DNA from 2 places in the Fictibacillus sp. NRS-1165 genome. Region 1 is predicted to be linked to the other one. Evidence: riboswitches for the same ligand, from Rfam matches in the RefSeq annotation. Region 1 holds a riboswitch; the other holds the start of a gene.
What was found. Region 1 has a riboswitch for S-adenosylmethionine ahead of ABHN01_RS17645 (bifunctional homocysteine S-methyltransferase/methylenetetrahydrofolate reductase). Riboswitches for the same ligand answer to the same signal wherever they lie in the genome.
Positions count from the first base shown of each region.

Region 2: another riboswitch for S-adenosylmethionine. It lies ahead of ABHN01_RS14290 (homocysteine synthase); the one in region 1 lies ahead of ABHN01_RS17645 (bifunctional homocysteine S-methyltransferase/methylenetetrahydrofolate reductase).

Region 1 covers NZ_JBDPNU010000040.1:15,744-22,589, reverse strand. The annotation lists gene metH (methionine synthase) at 1-1,356, opposite strand, end outside; gene ABHN01_RS17645 (bifunctional homocysteine S-methyltransferase/methylenetetrahydrofolate reductase) at 1,349-3,196, opposite strand; SAM riboswitch class I at 3,295-3,407, opposite strand; gene ABHN01_RS17640 (spore germination protein) at 3,575-3,820, shown strand; gene ABHN01_RS17635 (spore germination protein) at 3,849-4,091, shown strand; gene ABHN01_RS17630 (spore germination protein) at 4,192-4,425, shown strand; gene ABHN01_RS17625 (serine hydrolase) at 4,582-5,376, shown strand; gene ABHN01_RS17620 (amino acid permease) at 5,466-6,846, shown strand, end outside.
Region 2 covers NZ_JBDPNU010000029.1:12,691-19,536, reverse strand. The annotation lists gene ABHN01_RS14305 (phosphatidylglycerophosphatase A family protein) at 1-207, shown strand, start outside; gene ABHN01_RS14300 (TIGR01457 family HAD-type hydrolase) at 310-1,080, opposite strand; gene ABHN01_RS14295 (VOC family protein) at 1,218-1,397, opposite strand; gene ABHN01_RS14290 (homocysteine synthase) at 1,664-2,968, opposite strand; SAM riboswitch class I at 3,081-3,186, opposite strand; gene ABHN01_RS14285 (helix-turn-helix transcriptional regulator) at 4,046-4,687, opposite strand; gene ABHN01_RS14280 (DUF86 domain-containing protein) at 4,776-5,228, opposite strand; gene ABHN01_RS14275 (DUF3055 domain-containing protein) at 5,385-5,654, shown strand; gene ABHN01_RS14270 (hypothetical protein) at 5,748-6,038, shown strand; gene ABHN01_RS14265 (YutD family protein) at 6,062-6,337, opposite strand; gene ABHN01_RS14260 (YhcN/YlaJ family sporulation lipoprotein) at 6,447-6,846, shown strand, end outside.

The sequences.
Region 1 (6,846 bases):
ACGGGAGATGATGGGGGCGACTTTTTCAAACCGCTCCTCACCGTCCTCCAGATTAATCGAGTTGATGATGGCTTTTCCTTGAGAGTATTTCAGCGCTTTCTCCAGTACTTCATCATCCGTAGAATCGATCACAAGAGGAACTTTTACCTTTTTTACCGCTTCTTTAATAAAGTTTTCCATGTCCTCCAGCTCTTCGCGGTCTGGGTCGGCAAGGCAGATATCGATAACGTGAGCACCTTTTTTTACTTGAGCGCGGGCGATCTCAGCTGCTTCTTCAAACTTTCCTTCTGCAATGAGCCGCTTAAATTTACGTGAACCGATCACGTTGGTGCGCTCACCGACCATCAACGGGCGCATGGAAGGATCATCATAGATCAGCGGTTCAATCCCTGATACGGTATGGGAATGGCTTTCAGGGACAGTCCTCGGCTTCAGTGGCTTTAACGCTTCGGAGATGGCCCTGATATGATCAGGGGTTGTACCACAGCAACCGCCTGCGATGTTCAGCCAGCCTTCAGCGGCAAAAGCACTGATTTTCTTTGCAAGGGTCTCCGGTGTCTCATGGTAGTTACCGTCTTCATCCGGAAGGCCGGCGTTCGGATAACAGCTGACCGCGGAAAGGGAGAGGGCGGAGAGCGAGCGGATATGGTCGGTCATGAATTCCGGCCCGGTCGCACAGTTTAAGCCAACTGCCAAAGGCTTCATGTGCTCCAGGGAGATATAGAAAGCTTCAATGGACTGGCCCGCCAGCGTCGTTCCCATCGGCTCGATGGTGCCTGACACCATAAGTGGGACTTCTTTTCCGGCGGATTTAAACGCTCGTTTGATACCGATAAAACCGGCTTTGACGTTGAGCATATCCTGGCTCGTTTCAAGAAGAAGAAGGTCGGCACCTCCGTCAAGGAGTCCCTTTGCCTGTTCTTCATACGAAGCGGTCAGCCCTTCAAACGTAGCTCCGCCTGTTACACTCAAGGTTTTCGTAGTCGGTCCCATTGCCCCGGCTACAAACCTCGGCCAGTCTGGCGTTGATACTTGGTTAACAGCTTCCCGTGCAATTTCAGCTGCCTTTTTATTCGTTTCATACGCTTTATAGCCGATTCCGTATTCGTCGAGTACAAGATCAGTGGCGCCGAATGTATTTGTCTCTATGATGTCGGCACCTGCGTGTAAATATTGAAGATGAACATCGAGGATTACATCCGGACGGGTAAAGTTAAGGTTCTCGTTGCAGCCTTCCAGGTCTTCGCCGCCAAAATCTTCGGCAGTCAGATTAGCCTGCTGGAGAATGGTGCCCATCGCCCCGTCCATGATCAGTATTTTTTTCTTAAGCTGCTGTTGAAGGGTATGATTAGACATTCTGAATCCTCCTTGTTTGTTGGCGGTCAATTTCGTAGGCATATTGTGTCAGTTCAGCTGTCAGTTCGAATCTCATAAAAGGGGTGATCAAATAAATGCCGTTAAACAGCTCAGAAGCTGCATCAATCAGTGATTTTGAGATCTGAAGCCCTTCCCTTGCTGCAGATACCGGATCATCTTTAAACGTTGCCATGCGTTCACGTATCTGATCCGTCAGTTTGATGCCCGGCACCTCATAATGCAGAAAGTCGGCATTGCGGCTGGACGTGAGAGGCATGATGCCAACGTAGAACGGAACCGGCAAACCTTTGACGGCATCGTGGAACTCCAGCAGTTTCTCTTCAGAGTAGACCGGCTGGCTGATAAAGTAATCCGCCCCGCTTTCTATTTTCTTCTCAGCCCGCTGAACCGCACGTTCAAGTGACTTTACATTCGGGTTAAAGGCAGCCCCAACTGTGAATTGTGTTTTCTGCCCCAAATCTTTTCCGGAAAGAGAGACACCTTCGTTGAACTGTTTGATCATTTTAATCAGTTCGATGGAAGTAACGTCATAGACACTGGAGGCTCCAGGGAAATCGCCGACCTTTGCCGGATCACCCGTAATCGCCAGGATATCGTGCAGACCGAGTGTATGAAGCCCCATTAAATGGGATTGAAGGCCGATGATATTCCGGTCCCGGCAAGCGAGATGGACGATGGGCTGGACGCCTGTCTGAGCTTTCGCCAATGAAGAAAGGGAAGTATTGCAGATCCTTGGAGATGCCAAAGAGTTGTCTGCAAGTGTAATCGCATCTGCACCGGCTTCTTTTAATGCCTTCGCGCCTTCAAAGAAAAGGGAAGTATCGAGCTTTCGGGGAGGGTCGAGCTCCACGATCACTGATCGCCTCTCCTTTAAAATGCCAGGCAGGGAAATCTCAGGCTTTTGTCCTGCCTCACGAACGGCAACTGGCTCCGGCCTCTTTTTAACTACTTTTTCAGTAATCGGCTGCAGTCCATGCAGTTCTTTGGAGAATGCTTCAATATGAGCTGGCGTCGTACCACAGCAGCCTCCGAGCAGGCGGATACCCTGTTCTCTGAACAGTAAAGCACTGTTTTTAAAATACTCGGCGTCTCCTTCATACTGAAACTTTCCATCGACATAAGAAGGAAGACTGGCATTTGGATATGCGGAAAGGAAGGCGTGCTTCGGAATCTCCACTTCTTCGAGCGTCTTGATCATATGAAAAGGGCCAAGGCGGCAGTTGAGCCCAACGACATCTGCTCCTAAGTCTTCAAGGCGTCTAATCGCAGTGTTGATAGGCGTCCTGTCGTTTAACACTCCGACTTCCTGCAGGGAAATCTGTGAGATGATCGGGACACTGGTCTGGCTTCGTGTAATTTCGAGTACGGTTTCGAGTTCCTCCAGATCGTAAAAGGTCTCCAATAGCAGGCCGTCTACACCTTCCAACAGCAGACAGTAGAGCTGTTCCCGGAAGCTTCTCTTAATTTCTTCAATTGAAAGCGAGCTTGGACCGGTTCCACGGATTCCTCCGATTGTCCCCAGAACATACTCTCCATTCGCAGCTGCTTTTTTTGCAAGTTTCACAGCGGCACTGTTCAGATCTTTCACTTGCTCCTCCAAACCATATCTTTGCAGTTTAATATAGTTGGCGCTGTAAGTATTGGTCTGTATCACATGTGCACCAGCCTGAATGTAGGCCTGATGGATGGACTGAATCTGTTCAGGATGGGTCAGGTTCAGCTGTTCGAAACAGCAGTCCGTCCCATATGAGTATAGAAGCGTTCCCATGGCTCCATCAGCAATTAATATTTTGTCTTCCAGATCTTTTAATAATCCCATAACACGGTCCTCCTGTTGGTTCGGTATCTTCCAGCGGCCCAATAAAAATAAAAAAAGCCTTCTTAAAGAAGAAGACTTTGAAAATTTCGAGGTCATTCTTCTTATCTTTCAAGTTCATATCGAACTTGTTGGACTTAGCACCTTTTCAGCTTTTGAGCTGAAGGTTGCTGAGGTGTCAACGGGCCATTCCCTTAACCTCTCTGGATAAGAAACCAAATTACTATAAAATTAGTTCTCTATACCTTACAATAATTGTTGGAAGATTTCAATAGCTTTTTCAAATCGTAATATGGAGATGTTGACCGGGAACATCCCTTTTTCACCTTTAAGGGACATTTATCATACACTACACCAACACTTTTAAAGGTGGGGATCACAATGCCGTGCATGGTTAATATTTATTATTTAAAGATAAACAGTCTGGCGAGCAACAGTTCACTGAATCTGGGATCAACCTTTCATAACAGCCACACAGCCAACACAAAATCCAATGGGGACAACAGTTCAGTAGGGGATCATTCACCGGCTGAAGCCATGATGAAGAACATGGTATACGATCCTGACATCAATGATCAAAACGAATACGGAAATGCGGATACAGCATTCAACAATCAGCCGGGATAAAGTTGAGAAAAAGAAGGGAGGTCTCTGCATGCCCTATCTGTTCAATATATTTAATATTAAAACAAACGGTGTGACCATGAACGGTAACATAGATATCGGCCCTACCGTCCATAACAGCCATACAGCCAACACAAAGTCAGTTGGTTCTACGGTTTCTCTTGGAGATTTTTCTCCTTCCACCGGATTCATGGTGAACAGCAACCTCGATCCGGATATCAGCGATCAGGGCCAGGTAGCGAACCCGTCAGCTCCAGTCGTTGCCCAGCCGTAAATCATGTCCGCCTGTTTTTAGGTAAACGAGTTGGTCTGTCCAATCACCTTTTTGTTCAAGCCATACACTGTAGGTAAAGAGCGAAAAGGATGGAACAGAATTGCGTTATTCTTTTAAAATCGGAAAGATCATCATAAACGGTATGACTCAAAACGGTAACCTCGATATCGGAACAACCATCCAGAACAGCCATACAGCCAACACCAAATCGGTTGGAGCGGTTGTGGCGTTCGGTGACTGCTCAGATGCCTGTGCGTATATGATCAATATCAATGAAGATAACGACGAGAATGATATGAGCCAAAGCGAAGAACAGGACGATCAGAAGAAATAAAGAAGGAGCGCTAAGTAGGTGCGCTCCTTTTTCTTGCTGTCCGGGAAGGAGTTTTTTGCCCGGAAAAAGAAGGCTAGTAGTGGGAGGTTCGAACAGAATACGCGCCAATCTCTGCAAAATACAAATATATAATGCCCGGAAAGAAAGGAGCACGGAATGAAGTTAAATGAACTGAATAGCAGGGTAAATGGTATTATAGAAGCTCACAATGGAGATTATGCCTACAGGATCGAAACGAAAGAGGGGCATATTGAGTATAGGGATGATGATATTTTTCCTGCGGCAAGCCTCATTAAGATACCGATCTTAATGGAGTCTTCCCGCCTGGCAGAACAAAAGCTCATTGATCTCTCTTCCAAAATTTCATTACATCAAGAAGGAAAAGCTGGAGGAGCCGGGGTTCTGCATCTCTTATCCCGTGAGGCAACCGTCACTTTGGCAGACGTTCTCATGTTGATGATTACGGTTTCTGACAATATGGCAGCCAACATCATGATTGAAAGAACGGGTATGGACAGAATTAATGCGCTGCTGGCTGAAATGGGCTGCAGCAAGACAGTGCTCGGTCGCAGGCTCATGGATTTTGAAGCGGTAAAGCAAGGAAAGAACAACTTTACTTCCGCAAGAGATGTCATTCTTCTGCTGAAGGAGATCGGACGCGGAAGGATGCTTAAGGAAGAGAGCAGGAAAGCCATTCTGCAGATCCTTCAAAATCAGCAGTTTCGGTATAAGCTGCCTGCTTACATGGATGAAGAAACGATCATGATAGCGAACAAGACGGGAGAACTGGAAGGAGTTGAGCACGATGCTGGCATCTTCACTTTAAAAGAAACGAAGATATATGCAGCAGTGCTTACCAATAACCTTCCTGACGAAGCGGAGGGGAGACAAGCTCTGTCGCTTATTGGGAAGGCGGTGAATGACTATATGCTGAGTTATCAAAAGAATTAGAAAAAATTGTTTTTGGCTTCTTCGACAAAAAATGATAAAATTATGAATACTTAATGAAAACGCATACATATTACATCAGAGGTGAAAAGATGATTACAAATCAAAATGATCAAGGGCTCAAGCGAGGCATGAAAGCAAGGCATCTATTTATGATCTCCTTGGGCGGTGTCATCGGAACCGGATTCTTTCTCGGTTCGGGGATGACCATTCATGATGCTGGTCCGATAGGCGCAGTGATTTCTTATCTCGTCGGGGGCTTTATCATGTACCTGACGATGCTCTGTCTTGGGGAACTTTCGGTTGCCATGCCTGTATCGGGTTCTTTCCAAACGTACACGACTAAATTTATCGGGCCGGGAACAGGATTTGCTATTGGCTGGCTCTATTGGCTCGGCTGGGCAGTTACCGTAGCTCTTGAATTTTTCTCAGCTTCCGCTTTGATGCAGAGATGGTTTCCCCATTCAGAACTTTGGATGTGGAGCTTAATTTTTGCAGGAGTCTTATTTGCATTGAACGCACTCTCTGCAAAAGCATTCGGAGAAGCAGAATTTTGGTTTGCGAGTGTTAAGGTTCTCGCCATTATTTTATTTATTATTGTTGGCGGAGCGGCGATTTTTGGCCTGATCGATATAAAAGGCGCCAGCTCAGCTCCAGGCTTCACAAATTTTGTTTCAGCCGGCTGGTTTCCGAATGGATTCAGCGCGCTGTTTGTCACCATGATTGCGGTTAACTTCTCTTTCCAGGGAACAGAGCTGATTGGTATTGCATCTGGAGAAAGTGAAAATCCTGAAAAAACCATTCCACGCTCCATTCGTCAAACGGTTTGGAGAACACTTTTCTTTTTCGTTCTTGCGATCGGTGTGCTTGCGGCTTTAATGCCGATGGCTAAAGCAGGAAAAGTGGAAAGCCCGTTTGTCGTCGTCTTTGACAGCATCGGGATCCCGTATGCTGCGGATATCATGAACTTTGTTATCTTAACAGCGCTGTTATCAGTTGCTAACTCTGGTTTGTATGCGGCAACTCGTATGCTGTACTCACTTTCGAAAGAAGGAATGGCAAGTCCGGCTCTTGGAAGGGTGAACAAACGCGGGATTCCGATGAACGCGTTGTATATCACGATAGGCGTCGCCTTGCTTTCTTTATTGTCCGCATTTAAGGCCGAAAAAACGGTGTTTGAATGGCTTCTGTCATTGGCAGGCCTCGGTGCACAAGTGGGCTGGATTGCCATTACCGCGTCACAGTTCGCGTTTAGAAGAAAGTTCATTCGTGACGGAGGAAAGGTTGAGGATTTGAAGTTTAAAGTGCCATTGTTTCCTATTCTTCCGCTTTTCGCTACTACGCTGAACCTTGGTGTATTGATCAGTATGGCCTTTGATCCTGAACAGCGCCTTGCCCTTTATCTGGGTGTTCCCTTCTTTATCGGCTGCTATCTTTATTATTACCTGGTCATTAAGAAAAGAGAGAAAACAG
Region 2 (6,846 bases), on a different contig from region 1:
GAAATTATTGCACTTTCCATCGTTAACATATACGGATCCATCGGTTTTACAAACTACGGATTCATTGATAAACAAAAACCGGGAATCCTTGAAAAATTGAACGATAAGTCCACAGGAAAAGTAAACACGTTCCTGGATGATATCGTCGGTGCGATTGCCGCTGCGGCATCCAGCCGTCTTGCCCACCGTGCAGCCAATACTGAATGAGGCCCCGGGTTTGAAGCATCTTAATGATGAAAACGGGCTTTATGGAAAAGGAACTGCCCCCTATTGTCAGACATGCTCACAATGAGGGGGGCAGTGTTCCTTTTATTCAAATGCTTTCCATTCATCCAATCCATTCACCGTATAGGTCGGTTGAACATCAACTTGGCCAAGATGCTCTTTCTGGGTGACTCCAGTGTGAACAAGAAGTGTATCGAGGCCGGAACGTATTCCAGCTAAAATATCAGTATCATAATTGTCGCCGATCATCAGGGTATCTTCCTTCGCTGTGCCAAGCTCTTCGAGTGCCATCTCCATAATAATCGCTTCCGGCTTACCAATAAAGGTTGGTTGTACCCGTGTGGAAACAGCCACTACAGAAGTCAGCGAGCCGTTTCCAGGCAGCAGGCCTCTTTCAGTAGGCAGAGCAATATCTCCGTTCGTGGAAATAAACCTCGCCCCATTCCTTACTGCAAGACACGCGATCGTTAATTTTTCATAGTTGATCGAACGGTCGATTCCCATGACGACAAAATCAGGCTGCTCCTCAGTAAGGATGAAGCCTTTTTCCAATAATGCCTGCCGGATTCCTTCTTCTCCGATGCAATACACAGTTGCGTCACGTTTGATTTTTTCAATATAGTTGGCAGTAGCCATGCTTGTCGTGTACACATGATCTGAAGTGGCCGGAATTTCAAAGTTGTGCAGAACAGAAGCCACGTCTTCCTTCGTTTTTGATGAGTTATTCGTCACAAAAAGATACGGAAGGCCTCTCCTGTTAAGTTCCTGAACGAATTGCACCGCCTCTTCAATCCGTTCCTTTCCTCTGTACATCGTTCCATCCAGATCAATTAAATAACCTTTATAAGTTTTCATTCCACAAACTCCTTTTTTCATTCACAGGTTAGTGTACCAAAAATGGGGCCATCCTAACAAAAATTTAAATTGCTTGTCTCTCTGTTCACTTTGCTTTTTGGTCCAGATAAAAACCAGGAGGGGGTTCCTCCTGGTTTTTAATCCGGTGCTCCTGGCTGAAAATATTCAATTCTCTCACGGTCAGGACCATAGAAGAAAATATACTGTGAACCATCCGGCAACGATGTCACCTGATCTTGGGCAAACCGGACACTTTGTTTCTTCAGCTCCATTATCTCTTTCGGGAGATCATCTACAGTAAACGCCACATGATTCACTTTTCCTTCTTCAGCCAGCTGTCTGTCATGCCTGCCACCAGCTCCAGCAGAATCTCCCCTTCCAGATTCAAGAATACAAGCTCGTTTGCCGGATTGCTGTGGTTCATTCGTTTAATCACATCCAAGTAAAGGAAATCGATTCTTCCACGTTTTCAACCATTATTCCTATATGCTCAAGCTTCCTTACAGCCATTCCTATCATCCCTTCCTAAAAGGCACAAACTTGTCCCTAGGTATAGTAGAAAGGGAATGGATTGCATAGCCCGTTACTGGCCGCTTGGAACCGGACTGATCACCGCAAGTGCCTGCTCCAGATCATAGATGATATCATCGATCGTTTCAATGCCGATCGATAGCCGTACCATCTCAGGCGATACTCCAGCTCTGCGCTGCTCTTCTTCGGTGAGCTGCTGATGTGTAGTGCTTGCCGGATGGATAATCAATGACTTAGAATCCCCGACGTTTGCCAAGTGAGAAAATAGCTTGACACTTTCAATGAGCTTTCTTCCTTCTTCTACTCCGCCCTTTACACCAAACGTGAGAATCGCTCCAGATCCTTTAGGCAGGTACTTTTGCGCTAGCTCATGGTACTCATTGTCTTCCAGTCCCGGATAGTTCACCCAGTCCACAGCAGGGTGTTCTTTTAAGTATTTTGCCACCTTCAGTGCATTTTCACTGTGACGTTCAACACGCAGCGCAAGTGTTTCAAGCCCTTGAATAAAGAGGAACGAGTTAAACGGCGAAACGCAAGATCCGAGATCCCTGAGCAATTGGACACGAGCTTTGATAATATAGGCAAGCGGTCCGACTGCTTCTGTATAAACGACGCCATTATAGCTTTCATCCGGCTCCGTAAGTCCGGGAAATTTTCCGTTCGTCCAGTCAAACTTACCGGAATCTATGATTAATCCGCCAATGGATGTTCCATGTCCGCCAATGAATTTGGTAGCAGAGTGAACGACGATGTCGGCTCCATGCTCGATTGGACGGCAAAGGTAAGGTGTGGCAAACGTATTGTCCACGATAAGCGGAACCCCTGCTTCATGCGCAATTTCTGCAATGGCTGAGATATCTGCCACATCAATTTTCGGATTCCCGATCGTCTCGATGTAAACGGCTTTTGTCTTTTCAGTAATAGCATCTCGGAAAGACTGAAGGTTATCTACTTCAGCAAATTTAAAGTTGACGCCGAGCTTCGGCAGTGTGTTGGCAAACAGGTTATATGTTCCCCCATATAAAGAACCGGAAGCTACAATTTCGTCCCCTGCTCCCGCTATATTTAAAATCGAATAGGTAATCGCCGCCTGGCCGGATGACACCGCCAGTGCACCGACGCCGCCTTCAAGCTTTGCAATCGTCTGTTCAAACGCGTCCTGTGTCGGGTTCATGATTCGGCTGTAGATGTTCCCGAACTCTTTTAAACCAAAAAGGTTGGCTGCGTGCTCGGTACTATTGAATTGATAAGACGTTGTCTGGTAAATAGGAACGGCCCTTGCACCTGTTGTCGGATCTACCTTTTGTCCCTCGTGCAATGAAACCGTCTCAAAACCATATTCTCTTTCTTCACTCATGTTCAATCTCTCCTTTTAAAATGTAGTTGTTAGACAGCGGCAAGGATCTGAGTAAATGTTAGCCATAAAAAAGACCTCTTCTAAAAGAAGAGGTCGCAGTTTTCACCGTCGGCTCTCATCTTTCAGAACATTTGCGTGTTCTGCTGAAATTAGCACCATGCATTTCTGCTGGTTGCCGGGTATCATCGGGTCAGTCCCTCCACCTCTCTGGATAAGATACATCTGAATATTAAGTTAGTTTGAATAATACTGAACTTTAAGATGCAAGTCAACCTTTTTCTAAAACTTTTTAAAATCATACCGGAAGGGTAATACAGCTGAGAAACGAAAAATGATGATATGTCATTTAGATAGAGTATTGGTCGCTGTTTTTTTGGGTGATGTTTATGCAGTGGCAGACTCGCCAGTTGGGTGCCTGATGAGTGAGGGCTGCTTGCTTGATTATCCTGAAAAAAATGAATGCAACGAATCCTGTCGGATGGTATCGTGTATAAACGTTTTGAACATAAATGGGCAGTTTTTGAACATAATTCCGATCTTCTGTACATAAAGTCGCAATTTTTGGACATACATCCGTACATTTGAACATAAATTCTGTGGTGGAGCTATTTTGCGAGTAAATATGCCACTTTTTCAAACCAATTAAGGCGGAAATATCCCTCTCGATGTAAATTAACTCAAAATCATTCGTATTTTGCCGGAAAAGCCTCAGTTGCTGCCCTTTTGTATCGTTTTCCTCTAAAAGGATCAGGCAGAGAGAGGATCGCCTGATCTTTTTATTATCGAAATGGCCACTTTTATTATCGAACGAAGCTTTTGTCTTATTCCAATCAGCCCAAACCACACAGCGCTGGGCAAAAGCGGCCGATCCTGCCGGAGACAGTATACTTTTGAGTATCTACTCAGTTCCGTTCAATAGGGAGGCTCTATGGCAGTTTCAGGCCTTACTGGTGGAACCGATGTGCACATAACTTCCTGAAGTCTTTAGAACAACAACAGAAGGCCAGAATGAAGGGCGGATGAATTTTAAAAATCCAATAAAAAATAAACCCTATTGGCCGATCAGCCAGTAGGGTTTTAAGCGTTCTTCTCTTCGGAAATCAAATATTTGCAATACGAGCCGCCTTTTGCAAGGCATTCAGTGCGTTCCACATGGTCTGTACCAAGCATTCTCTGGAACAAAGAAAGCTCACATGAACAGGCATGCTGATATTCGTTTGCCACTTTTGCGATCGGGCAATTAAATTCTTTTAATTCATATTGGCCGTTGTCTGTTTTTTCCCATTCGACCATATAGCCGGCTTCATTTTGAATATCGGCTAGTTCAGCCACTTTTTGCTCGAAGCTTTTGTTCTCCATCCGTTTCTTATACTTTTCATTTAAGCGGTTTTCACGGCGGACAAAAAGTTCCTGCACAGCTTTTTCACCGGCAATCTCCTGAATGTCTCTCATAAACTCAACGGTCAGTCCGGAATAATTGCGTGGAAATTGTTCGTCCGCAGTTTCGGAAAGCTGATACACATTCAGCGGCCGTCCCATTGCCTGGCGGACCAGGGTGGATTCAACGAGTCTGTCTCTCTCTAATGTATTTAAGTGGCGCCTTACAGCCATCTCTGTAATGCCAAGACGGCCGGCCATTTCAGTAACCGTTAACTTTCTATAGCGCTTAAGCATATGAATGATTTCTGAACGGGTAGAGGTGTTGTTAGCCATAGCCATAAATCATCACCTTCCTTACCATTATCTTACAGCATTTGCTAGCAAAAGTACATTCTAAACAAAAATGTTTAGAAATACAATTGCTCTGTTAGTTCTGCTGATCGTCGGGGAGGAAAGCAGAAACAGGTCCCAGTTCTTGTTCAATGTAACGCCTTACATCTGAAGGAAAGCTTTCGATCGATCCTGCATTTTCTATAAGAACTTCAGATATTTCTTTGTGGCTGACACTCGCGAATTGCTGAACAAGCATTTTTCGCAATGCTATCACCTTTTTTAATCGTTCAGCATTTTCTGCACTGATGACTTTTTCGTCTTCAAGGATGTCCAATATGTCTTCATAACTGCCTGGGTCTCTCATAATAAAACCGTCAATCATCGAATTGCCTACATCAATCATGCTTTCAATGATTACATGTGCTGCCCGCTCAAGTGCCAGTTTTTCAGCATCACTTTCCTTCCCGGCCAGTTTTTTTGCCTGTTCAAGCAGAAATTCCAGATATTCCAAGTGGTGTTCAATCTTTTTTCTGTCAACGAAATACATAGGTCTCACCCTGCCTTGTCATTTTGCATAGTCCTTTTTAGTTTATCACAAAAAGTAAAGGGAACAACGAAAGCACCGGCCTATTTTCTTCTAAAGAGTTGTCTGCTATCATGAAAAAGTAAAAGGGAAAAGCCCTTGCGGCAAGGAGGACTGAATGTGGCAGAAGAACGCTTTTTTCTATATGACGATACGGAAAAATCTGAGACGCGTTTCGTAAGTTTTATGGGAACGAATACCCGATTTGACCTCGCCATCGTTAAAACAGGAAGGCATTACGGAAAAAGCCTGATACTTGATCTGCAGGGAAGCCGTTTTTCCATCATAGGAGAAGATGACCTTGCGGAAGAGGGCTACTTGGAGCATGTTTTTCAGCTTAGTGAGGAAGACGCACAGGAGCTTCGGGAGTTCCTTTACGAAACCTTATAATGAGCGGAAAAATTACCCACACAAAAAAAGCCGAACCCTGGGCAGTTTAAAAAAAGGATAGAGTATCTTCTATCCTTCACCTGCCTGAAGGGAATGGTTACTTTGTATAACAAGGATAAAGAAACGTATACAGATTTCTCCAATGTGGAAACCGGAAGGCGCTATGTCCTGCCTGAGGACTTTCCTGAAGGGCCCTACGGATCACCGATCAATGCGAAGCTCGGCAAATCCACTCCCTGGAAAGAAAATCAGCGGTATTACAGTGCCTTTAATTATGAGTATAAAAATCTTCATGCCGGAATGGAACGCCAATATCCCGGTGCTCATACTACGCATGACGATCCAGGAGAAGATTCAGAAGAACCTTACCAAAACTTTAAATAAGGCAGGCTGATAGCCCCCGATCATCAGGGGGTTATTTTCTTCAGCACAAAATAAGGGCAGCCGAAGTTACAATACTCATAAATGTATTCAGGAAGGGTGCTGATCTTCGTATCATACGTCGCTTTATCATGCCCATCTTCAAAAAACCCACGCAGCCTGAGCTGTTCATAGCCAATATCGCCGACAAGATAATCATACTTATGTAAAATTTCGCTGTACCTTGACTTCAGCTGTTCCTCGTCAAAGGCCTCTTTATTATTTTCTATTAGTTCGTAGCAATGCTCACCAATACAAATCATGAACTCACCTCACCTATATATTTTACCATGTCCCTTAAAAATACAGCCAACAATTTCTTTGTAAAAAGTTTTTTATTGTGGTCAACCTAAGGATAAGGAGGTGAATCACATGAATAAAAGATTTACTGCATTGATGATCTTAACCTTTGCCCTGTTTACCGCTGCGTGCTCGGATGACGACACGAGAAAAGAAACGACAAGCGGCTATAAATTTTCGAACACCAGCTACAAAAATTATAAAAACGAAAATAACACCATGGGAACCGACAGAAGATATGGGGATTTCGGCTTTGTACGCCATGAATTCAAGGGAGAGAACAGAAAACCTCTTACTTCCAATCAAATACCAAAAATGGATCGCCAAAAGCTGGCTGACATGATCACTGACATGGCCGTGCGCCTTCCAAACATTAAAGACATGGCAGTTCTTGTTACAGATGAAGAGGTACTTATGGCTTATGAAACAACCAGCAAAAATCGCATCGCGATGGCAGATAGCGTAAAGAGAA